DNA from 2 places in the Pantoea dispersa genome. Region 2 is predicted to be linked to the other one. Evidence: predicted binding sites of a transcription regulator. Region 2 holds the regulator's gene; the other holds the start of a gene.

Region 1 (4,213 bases), 860 kb from region 2:
GCTGGCGCTGCAGCGCTACAGCAGCCTGGCGCTGAGCTATGAGCAGGTGAACCCGCTGGCGTTCATCGAACCGACGTCGCCGCATATCGTCAGCGCGGAAGAGGGCAGACCGATTGAATTTGCGCAGCTCTCCGCTGGCTTACGCGCGCTGGAACAGCAGGCTGAATGGGTGCTGGTGGAAGGCGCGGGCGGCTGGTTCACGCCGCTGTCCGCGACGCAAACTTATGCCGACTGGGTCGCCGCCGAGCAACTGCCGGTGATTCTGGTGGTCGGCGTGAAGCTCGGCTGCATCAACCACGCCATGCTGACGGCGGAAGCGGTGAAGGCGCGGGGGTTGCGCCTCGCCGGCTGGATTGCCAATGACATCCAGCCGCCGGGTAAGCGACATGCGGAATATCTGGCGACGCTGCAACAGCGCATTGCGGCCCCGTTCCTCGGTGAGATTCCGTGGCTGAGCAGCGCGGCGCAGCAGGCCGACTGTGGCCGTTACCTTACCCTGCCACAGTAAATGGCGCGGCGGCGCAGCACTCTGCGCCGCACGCTACCGACGCTAGGTGGCCGTTAACCACTTACTCACCGTGACATCATCCAGTTGTGCCACGCTGCCCTGCGCCACGTTGCGGCCACGATGCAGCAGCAGAAAATAGTCCGCCACGCGGCGAATGAACGACACATGCTGTTCCAGCAGCAGAATCGTCAGGCCATAGTCGCGGTTCAGGCGGCGAATCAGATTCCCCATCTCCTCCTCCAGCCACGGCGACATGCCTTCGGTGGGTTCATCAAGGATCAATAGTTTCGGCTGCAGCACCAGCGCGCGCGCCAGGGCCAGCTGCTGCTGCTGATCCATCGGCAGTTCGCCGCTGCGCTGATGACGCAGCGAGTAGAGCGCCGGAAACAGATCGAATACCATCTCGGGAATGGCGCGGCTGCGATCGTCCTGTGCCGCCATCAGCGCAATCAGCAGGTTATCTTCCACGCTCATCTGGGAAAAGATGTGGCGTCCCTGTGGTACGTAGCCGATGCCCATGCGCGCGCGTTGCTCAGCAGGCTGCAGCAGCAGGTTTTCCGGCGGCGCGCCGTCTTCCTGCCAGGTCATCGATCCACTATTAATGGGCAGGCGACCCATAATACAGTTCACCAGCGTGGTTTTGCCCATCCCCGGGCTGCCCAGCACGCCGGTGCAGGTGCCTGGCGGCAGATCGAGATCCACATCCCATAAAATATGGTTCTGACCGTAAAATTGATTCACCGAACGTAAACTCAGCATCTGACATTCTCCTTCCAGATTATTCGCCTGAATGCTCCCGCTCTGTGTCGTCTGGCATACAGTCATGCACAATGGCTATTGGGACACTGCTGTCGCCGGCGGCGCTTGTTCATCCTGCCGGCATGGACTCGTCACTCCACCGTTAATTCACTGCAATTCCCAGGCCAGATCCGCCAAAGCAGCCTCAATCGGGGTAAAAGGCAGCGAAACTCGCCATAATTGATGAGAAAAGCTTAACAATTGCCCACAGTAATAACTCGCCTGCACTTTGACGGTGCTGACTGCTTAACGTTTCTGGTGCATCTGTGCTGTCATAAGGCAGGGACTGAAGAAATAAGTGGCCTTAACGCTGGGCTTTTTCCCGTTACGGCACGATGGGGTACGCCAAAAGAATAGTTAAAGCCGCACGGGATGATGGAAAAATAATCGCAAAAAAAATTTTTTCGCACGGCAGGATAAGCGAGGGGAAAATTATACACAGCCGATGGACGTGGGGCTGGATTCAGTTATCCACTATTCCTGTGGATAACCTTGTGCATTAGCGACTGAAAACCGGGCGCAAGCGAGGAAATACGCGGGTTGCATACATAATGCTGCGAAACTGGGCTTTTGAGTCAAAGTCTTTTAAATCAGCAGGTTATTTAAAAGCAAGCCTGAGAATTGTCTGGCTTGTCATCAGACTGCAATTTAATGACGCTCTATTGACAATTGTTAAAAGCGTTGCTCGTCTGGGGATAACCTTGCGCAACAAACGCTTCCGGATTACCGCATAAATTACGCTGAAGCGAATCGCGGCATCTCCCCATCATCGTGCAGCATATCTGTAATTATATCCAGTATTTTTTTCTGGCAAAATCGCCATAGCAGAGTAGAATTACCAGCCTGCCCGCCGACTTCTTCAGCAGGAACCGTAATACCATGAGTAAAGCCTTTAAACTCAACTCCGCTTTCAAACCTTCAGGCGATCAGCCTGAGGCGATTCGTCGCCTTGAAGAAGGGCTGGAGGATGGACTGGCGCACCAGACGCTGCTGGGGGTTACCGGTTCAGGAAAAACTTTTACCATCGCCAACGTCATTGCCGATCTCAACCGGCCGACCATGGTAATGGCACCGAATAAAACGCTGGCGGCACAGCTGTATGGCGAGATGAAAGAGTTCTTTCCGGATAATGCCGTCGAGTTCTTCGTCTCCTACTACGACTACTATCAGCCGGAAGCCTACGTGCCCAGTTCGGATACCTTCATCGAGAAAGATGCGGCGGTAAACGAGCACATCGAGCAGATGCGTCTCTCTGCCACTAAAGCGATGCTGGAGCGCCGCGACGTGATTGTGGTGGCGTCGGTTTCTGCCATCTACGGCCTGGGCGATCCCGATCTCTACCTGAAAATGATGCTGCATCTGACGCGCGGCATGATCATCGACCAGCGCAGCATTCTGCGCCGCCTCGCCGAACTGCAGTACACCCGCAACGATCAGGTTTTCCAGCGCGGCACCTTCCGCGTGCGCGGCGAAGTGATCGATATCTTCCCGGCGGAATCCGATGACATTGGTCTGCGCGTTGAACTGTTTGATGAAGAGGTTGAGCGCCTGTCGCTGTTCGACCCGCTGACCGGCCAGGTGATCTCGGTGATTCCGCGTTTCACCATCTACCCGAAAACGCACTACGTCACGCCGCGCGAGCGTATTCTGCAGGCGATGGAAGAGATTAAGGATGAGCTGGCGGTGCGGCGCAAAGTGCTGCTGGAGAACAACAAACTGCTGGAAGAGCAGCGCATCACTCAGCGCACCCAGTTCGACCTCGAAATGATGAACGAACTCGGCTACTGCTCGGGCATTGAAAACTATTCGCGCTATCTCTCCGGACGCGGACCGGGTGAGCCGCCGCCGACGCTGTTTGATTACCTGCCGGCGGATGGCCTGCTGGTGGTCGATGAATCCCACGTGACTATTCCGCAGATTGGCGGCATGTATCGCGGTGACCGCGCGCGTAAAGAGACGCTGGTGGAGTACGGTTTCCGCCTGCCGTCGGCGCTGGATAACCGTCCGCTGCGCTTTGAAGAGTTTGAAGCGCTGGCACCGCAGACCATTTACGTCTCGGCCACGCCTGGTAACTACGAGCTGGAGAAATCGGGCGGCGACGTCATCGATCAGGTGGTGCGGCCTACCGGTCTGCTCGATCCGATTCTTGAGGTGCGTCCGGTGGCGACCCAGGTCGACGATCTGCTGTCGGAGATCCGCAAGCGCGTCGAAATCAACGAGCGCGTGCTGGTTACCACGCTGACCAAGCGCATGGCCGAAGACCTCACCGAGTATCTTGAAGAGCACGGCGAGAAGGTGCGCTATCTGCATTCAGACATTGATACCGTTGAGCGTATGGAGATCATTCGCGATCTGCGCCTCGGGGAGTTTGACGTGCTGGTGGGGATCAACCTGCTGCGCGAAGGGCTGGATATGCCGGAAGTGTCGCTGGTGGCGATTCTGGACGCCGATAAAGAGGGCTTCCTGCGCTCTGAGCGCTCGCTGATTCAGACCATCGGACGCGCGGCGCGTAACGTCAACGGCAGAGCGATTCTCTACGCGGATAAGATCACGCCGTCGATGGCGCGGGCGATGGAAGAGACCGAGCGCCGCCGCGAGAAGCAGCAGCGCTATAACGAAGAGCGGGGCATTGTGCCGCAGGGCCTGAACAAGAAAATCACCGATATTCTTGAGCTGGGCAAAAACGTGGTGAAAACGCGCGGCAAAGGTAAAACGGCTTCACGCACTGCCGCCGAAGCTGAGGCCAGCTATCTGGCGCTCACGCCACAGGCCATGCAGAAGAAGATCCACGAGCTGGAAGGGCAGATGCAGCAGCACGCGCAGAACCTGGAGTTCGAAGAGGCCGCGCGGGTGCGCGACCAGCTGCACGAGCTGCGTGAACTGTTTATCGCCGCCTCTTAATCTGAA
Region 2 (4,213 bases):
ACAACTGCTCACGCAGGCTGAATCTCTGTGCCTTGACCGTGGCGTGCGCCTCACTACGCAGCGCGCAGAAGTGCTGCGCCTGATGGCGGAGCAGAACGGTTCCATTAGCGCTTACGATTTGCTGGACCAGCTGCGCATCAGTGAACCCCAGGCGAAACCACCGACTATTTATCGCGCGCTGGATTTCCTGCTGGAGCAGGGATTTATTCATCGGGTAGAGTCAAATAACAGTTATGTGGTGTGCCACCATTTCGACGAGCCGGCGCACACATCGGTGATGCTGGTGTGCGACAACTGTGCCGCCGTCAGTGAGAAGCACGCGCACGGCGTGGAAAAGATCATTGCCGGGTTGGCCGATCAGGCAGGTTTTACCTTACGTCATAGCGTTATTGAGGCGCACGGCCTGTGTGAAAACTGTGCCGAAGTGGCGGCCTGCACGCAGCCGGGTAGCTGTCAGCACGATCATGAAGTGGAAAGTAAGAAGAAGGTGCGTAAAGGGTAACTGGCACGTCCGTGTGCCAGGCCGATCGTAACGATCAGCGGGTAGGAGCATCATCCTTAAAGCGGGAGACTTACCAGCGGTAATCTTTGTTTTGACTTTCCCAGTCTTTCAATTCACGTTCAGCTTCATCTTTGGCGTAACCGTAACGTTCCTGGATTTTACCCACCAGCTGATCGCGTTTCCCCTCGATCACGGTCAAATCGTCGTCGGTCAACTTGCCCCATTTCTCTTTAAACTTCCCTTTAAACTGCTTCCAGTTTCCGCTCGCTTCGTCTTTGTTCATAACAATCCTCCACGTCTTCCTGAGTGAGATGGTGTATTTCTCATGTAATGCCGGAAATAACCATATAACGCGCTACTTATCTGCGCCGTTTGAGATAATTATAGTAGCCGCTTCGGATTGTGCACGGAATTACAGATTATTCTGGTGCCTGCGCTGCGCTTATGGCTGGCTGAACCAGCTGTCACGCTGCCAGTGGCGGCGCCACATCCACCCCAGAGTCAGGCCACGCAGCGCCAGAAACACCGTGATCGCCAGCCATAAACCGTGATTCCCTAACCACGGCAGCGTCAGCAAAGTGATACCGAAACCGGCTGCTGCCATGATCATGCTGTTACGCATTTCGCGGCCGCGTGTCGCGCCGATGAACATACCGTCCAGCAGATAACACCAGACGCCGATCAGCGGTAAAATTACCTGCCACAGCAGAAAGCGATCGGCCATCTCACGCAACGGTTGCAGCGAGGTAAGCAGCGCAACAATGTGCGGGCCGCTGAGCGCATAAATAAGCGCAAACAGCAGCGCAACGATACCCGCCTGACGACAGGCGGCATGCCAGATCAGCAGCAGCTGGCTGCGATCTTTTGCCCCTACCGCTTCACCCGAGCAGGCTTCCACCGCGTAAGCAAAGCCGTCCAGCGCATAGGCAGTAAACGTCAGGAACATCAACAGCACCGCATTAACCGCGACCACATCCGGTCCGATGCGTGCACCCAGCAGGGTCAGCGAGGCGAAGCAGATCTGCAGCATGAGCGAGCGCAGCATGATGTCGCGATTAAGGCGAAATAACCGTGCCGCGTCACCGCGCCAGCTGTTTTTCAGCAGTTTGAAATCGATACCGCGCAGTTTCAGCACGCGCGCCACCATCCATAATCCCACTGCCAGCGTCACGTATTCGGCCAGCGCCGTGGCGGCGGCAGCACCGGCAACGCCCCAGTGCAGTTTCAGCACCAGCAGCAGATCGAGCAGGATGTTGACCAGGTTTCCGACAAGCAGCAGCACCATCGGCGCACGCGCATACTGCACGCCCAGCAGCCAGCCGAGAATCACCAGGTTAGCCAGCGTAGCCGGTGCGCTAAGCCAGCGGATTTCAATGAAGATCTGCGCCTGCTGCTGGACTTCCGCGCTGCCGCCCATCAGCGTTGCCGCCAGGCTACTGGCAGGAGAACGCAGCAGCGCCAGCAACAACCCGGCGGCGAGGGCGATCAGCAGCGGCTGCATCAGTGCGCGCGCCAGTGCCTGTTTATCGCCGGCCCCGAACGCCTGTGCGGTTAAACCGGTGGTGCTCATACGCAGAAACAGCAGCAGCATAAAGATGAAGCTGGTTGCCGTGGTGCCTACGGCCACGCCGCCGAGGTAGATCGGGCTATCAAGATGGCCAATCACGGCGGTATCGACCACGCCGAGCAGCGGCACGGTGATATTGGAGAGGATCATTGGCAACGCCAGTCGCCACAGCGCTTTATCAGAAGAGGAAAATAGCTGCATCAGCCCCATCCCGAGGGTTACGGTGGTCGGCCTGAGCGAGCGCCTTACGGGCCGGGAACAAAAGTATGATTAGAGCAGACTGCGGACAGCGCGCGAGCGCCGCCGCAGCGGGGGAGATCAACCGGGTTTCAGAGCCACTCGCCGTTGCGCACGATGCCTACGGCCAGCCCTTCCACGGTTAGCGACTGTTCACGGGTATCCACGACAATCGGCTGGAAATCATTGTTTTCCGGCAGCAGCTGGACAATCGCGCCCTGCTTCTTCCAGCGTTTCACCGTGACTTCATCATCGATACGCGCAACCACCACCTGGCCATTGCGCACTTCCTGCGTTTTATGCACCGCGAGCAGATCACCGTCCATAATGCCGATATCTTTCATCGACATACCGCTGACGCGCAGCAGGAAATCGGCAGAGGGTTTGAACAGGTTGGCGTCAACCTGATAGTGGGCTTCGATATGTTCCTGCGCCAGCAGCGGTTCACCGGCGGCGACGCGACCGATCAGTGGCAGCCCTTCACTCGCCTCTTCTTCCATCAGCAGGCGGATACCGCGCGATGCACCGGAGACGATTTCAATGACACCTTTACGCGCCAGCGCTTTCAGGTGCTCTTCAGCAGCGTTAGGCGAGCGGAAGCCCAGTTGCGAAGCAATTTCAGCACGCGTTGGCGGCATGCCGGTCTGATTAATATGGTCGCGAATCAGGTCATAGACCTGTTGCTGCCTGCTGGTTAACGCTTTCATCCCGCCCCCTGGTTGTTTATACAGTCGCTGTGAGTATATACAGGTATTGGCGAAATGAAAACCGAAACAGAGGGAAAAATCAGCGGCTTGATGAATGTGGAATGTTTATCGCAAATGCGACCAAAGCAGCGCGATCCAGACAAACAGAGCCAGTAAGATAGCCAGCAGTACCGCCGCCGAGCCCATGTCTTTGGCGCGTCCCGCCAGCGGATGGCGCTCCTGACCGATGCGGTCCACCACGGCTTCGATGGCACTATTAAGGATCTCAACAATGACCACCAGCACCACCGAGCCAATCAGCAACACACGCGTAATGGCATCGACATCCAGCCAGCAGGCAATGGCAACCGCGACCAATGCGGCAATCGCTTCCTGGCGAAAAGCGGCTTCATGCTGCCAGGCAGCGCGCAGCCCCTGCCAGGAATAACCGGCGGCTTTAATGATTCTCAGGAAACCGGTGACGTTATTTGCCATGTTGTGGAACCCTTAACTGTTTTTGACGTCAATGTCTGGGCGCGCGAGGTGGCACAGCCACAGATCTTCGCCGCACTTTCTGGTATGCTTGCCGCGCTTTGCTAACAAGAGGCTTCAAGTTGTCTATGTCAGGTTGGCGTAAACTCTATTACAAATTGTTGAATTTACCACTCTCTATTTTGGTAAAAAGTAAGGTCATTCCGACCGATCCGATCTCGGAACACGGTATCGATCCGACCCGTCCGGTGATGTATGTTTTGCCTTATGATTCAAAGGCAGACCTGCTCACGCTACGCGCACAGTGCCTGAAGCACGATCTGCCGGATCCGCTGGCGCCGCTGGAGATTGACGGCACCCTGCTGCCGCGCCACGTATTTATTCACGATGGGCCGCGCGTCTTCCCCTATTTCGTGGCGAACCCGGAGTCGGTCAAGCTGTTCCATGACTATCTCGATCTGCACCGCAACAATGCGGCGCTGGACGTACAGATGCTGCCGGTTTCCGTGATGTTTGGCCGGGCGCCAGGCCGTGAAATTCAGGGCGAACCGACGCCACATCTGCGTATTCTTAACGGTATACAGAAGTTCTTTGCCATCCTGTGGCACGGCCGCGACAGCTTTGTCCGCTTCTCACCCACGGTTTCACTGCGTCAGATGGCCACCGAACACGGTACCGATCAGTCGATCGCGCAGAAGCTGGCACGTGTCGCGCGCATTCATTTTGCCC

What was found. The regulator LexA, encoded in region 2, represses DNA repair genes until DNA is damaged. The targets are predictions, from matches to a motif close to TNCTGTATGTACATACAGNA.
Region 1: a site for LexA is predicted at 2,087-2,106, ahead of uvrB (excinuclease ABC subunit UvrB). Genes of this name have one in related genera too.

The regions. Positions count from the first base shown of each region.
Region 1 is NZ_CP082346.1:2,743,610-2,747,822, reverse strand. It holds gene bioD (dethiobiotin synthase) at 1-508, shown strand, start outside; gene K7H94_RS12800 (ABC transporter ATP-binding protein) at 551-1,267, opposite strand; gene uvrB (excinuclease ABC subunit UvrB) at 2,186-4,207, shown strand.
Region 2 is NZ_CP082346.1:3,606,261-3,610,473, forward strand. It holds gene zur (zinc uptake transcriptional repressor Zur) at 1-502, shown strand, start outside; gene K7H94_RS16875 (CsbD family protein) at 573-785, opposite strand; gene dinF (MATE family efflux transporter DinF) at 945-2,270, opposite strand; gene lexA (transcriptional repressor LexA) at 2,399-3,013, opposite strand; gene K7H94_RS16890 (diacylglycerol kinase) at 3,119-3,487, opposite strand; gene plsB (glycerol-3-phosphate 1-O-acyltransferase PlsB) at 3,613-4,213, shown strand, end outside.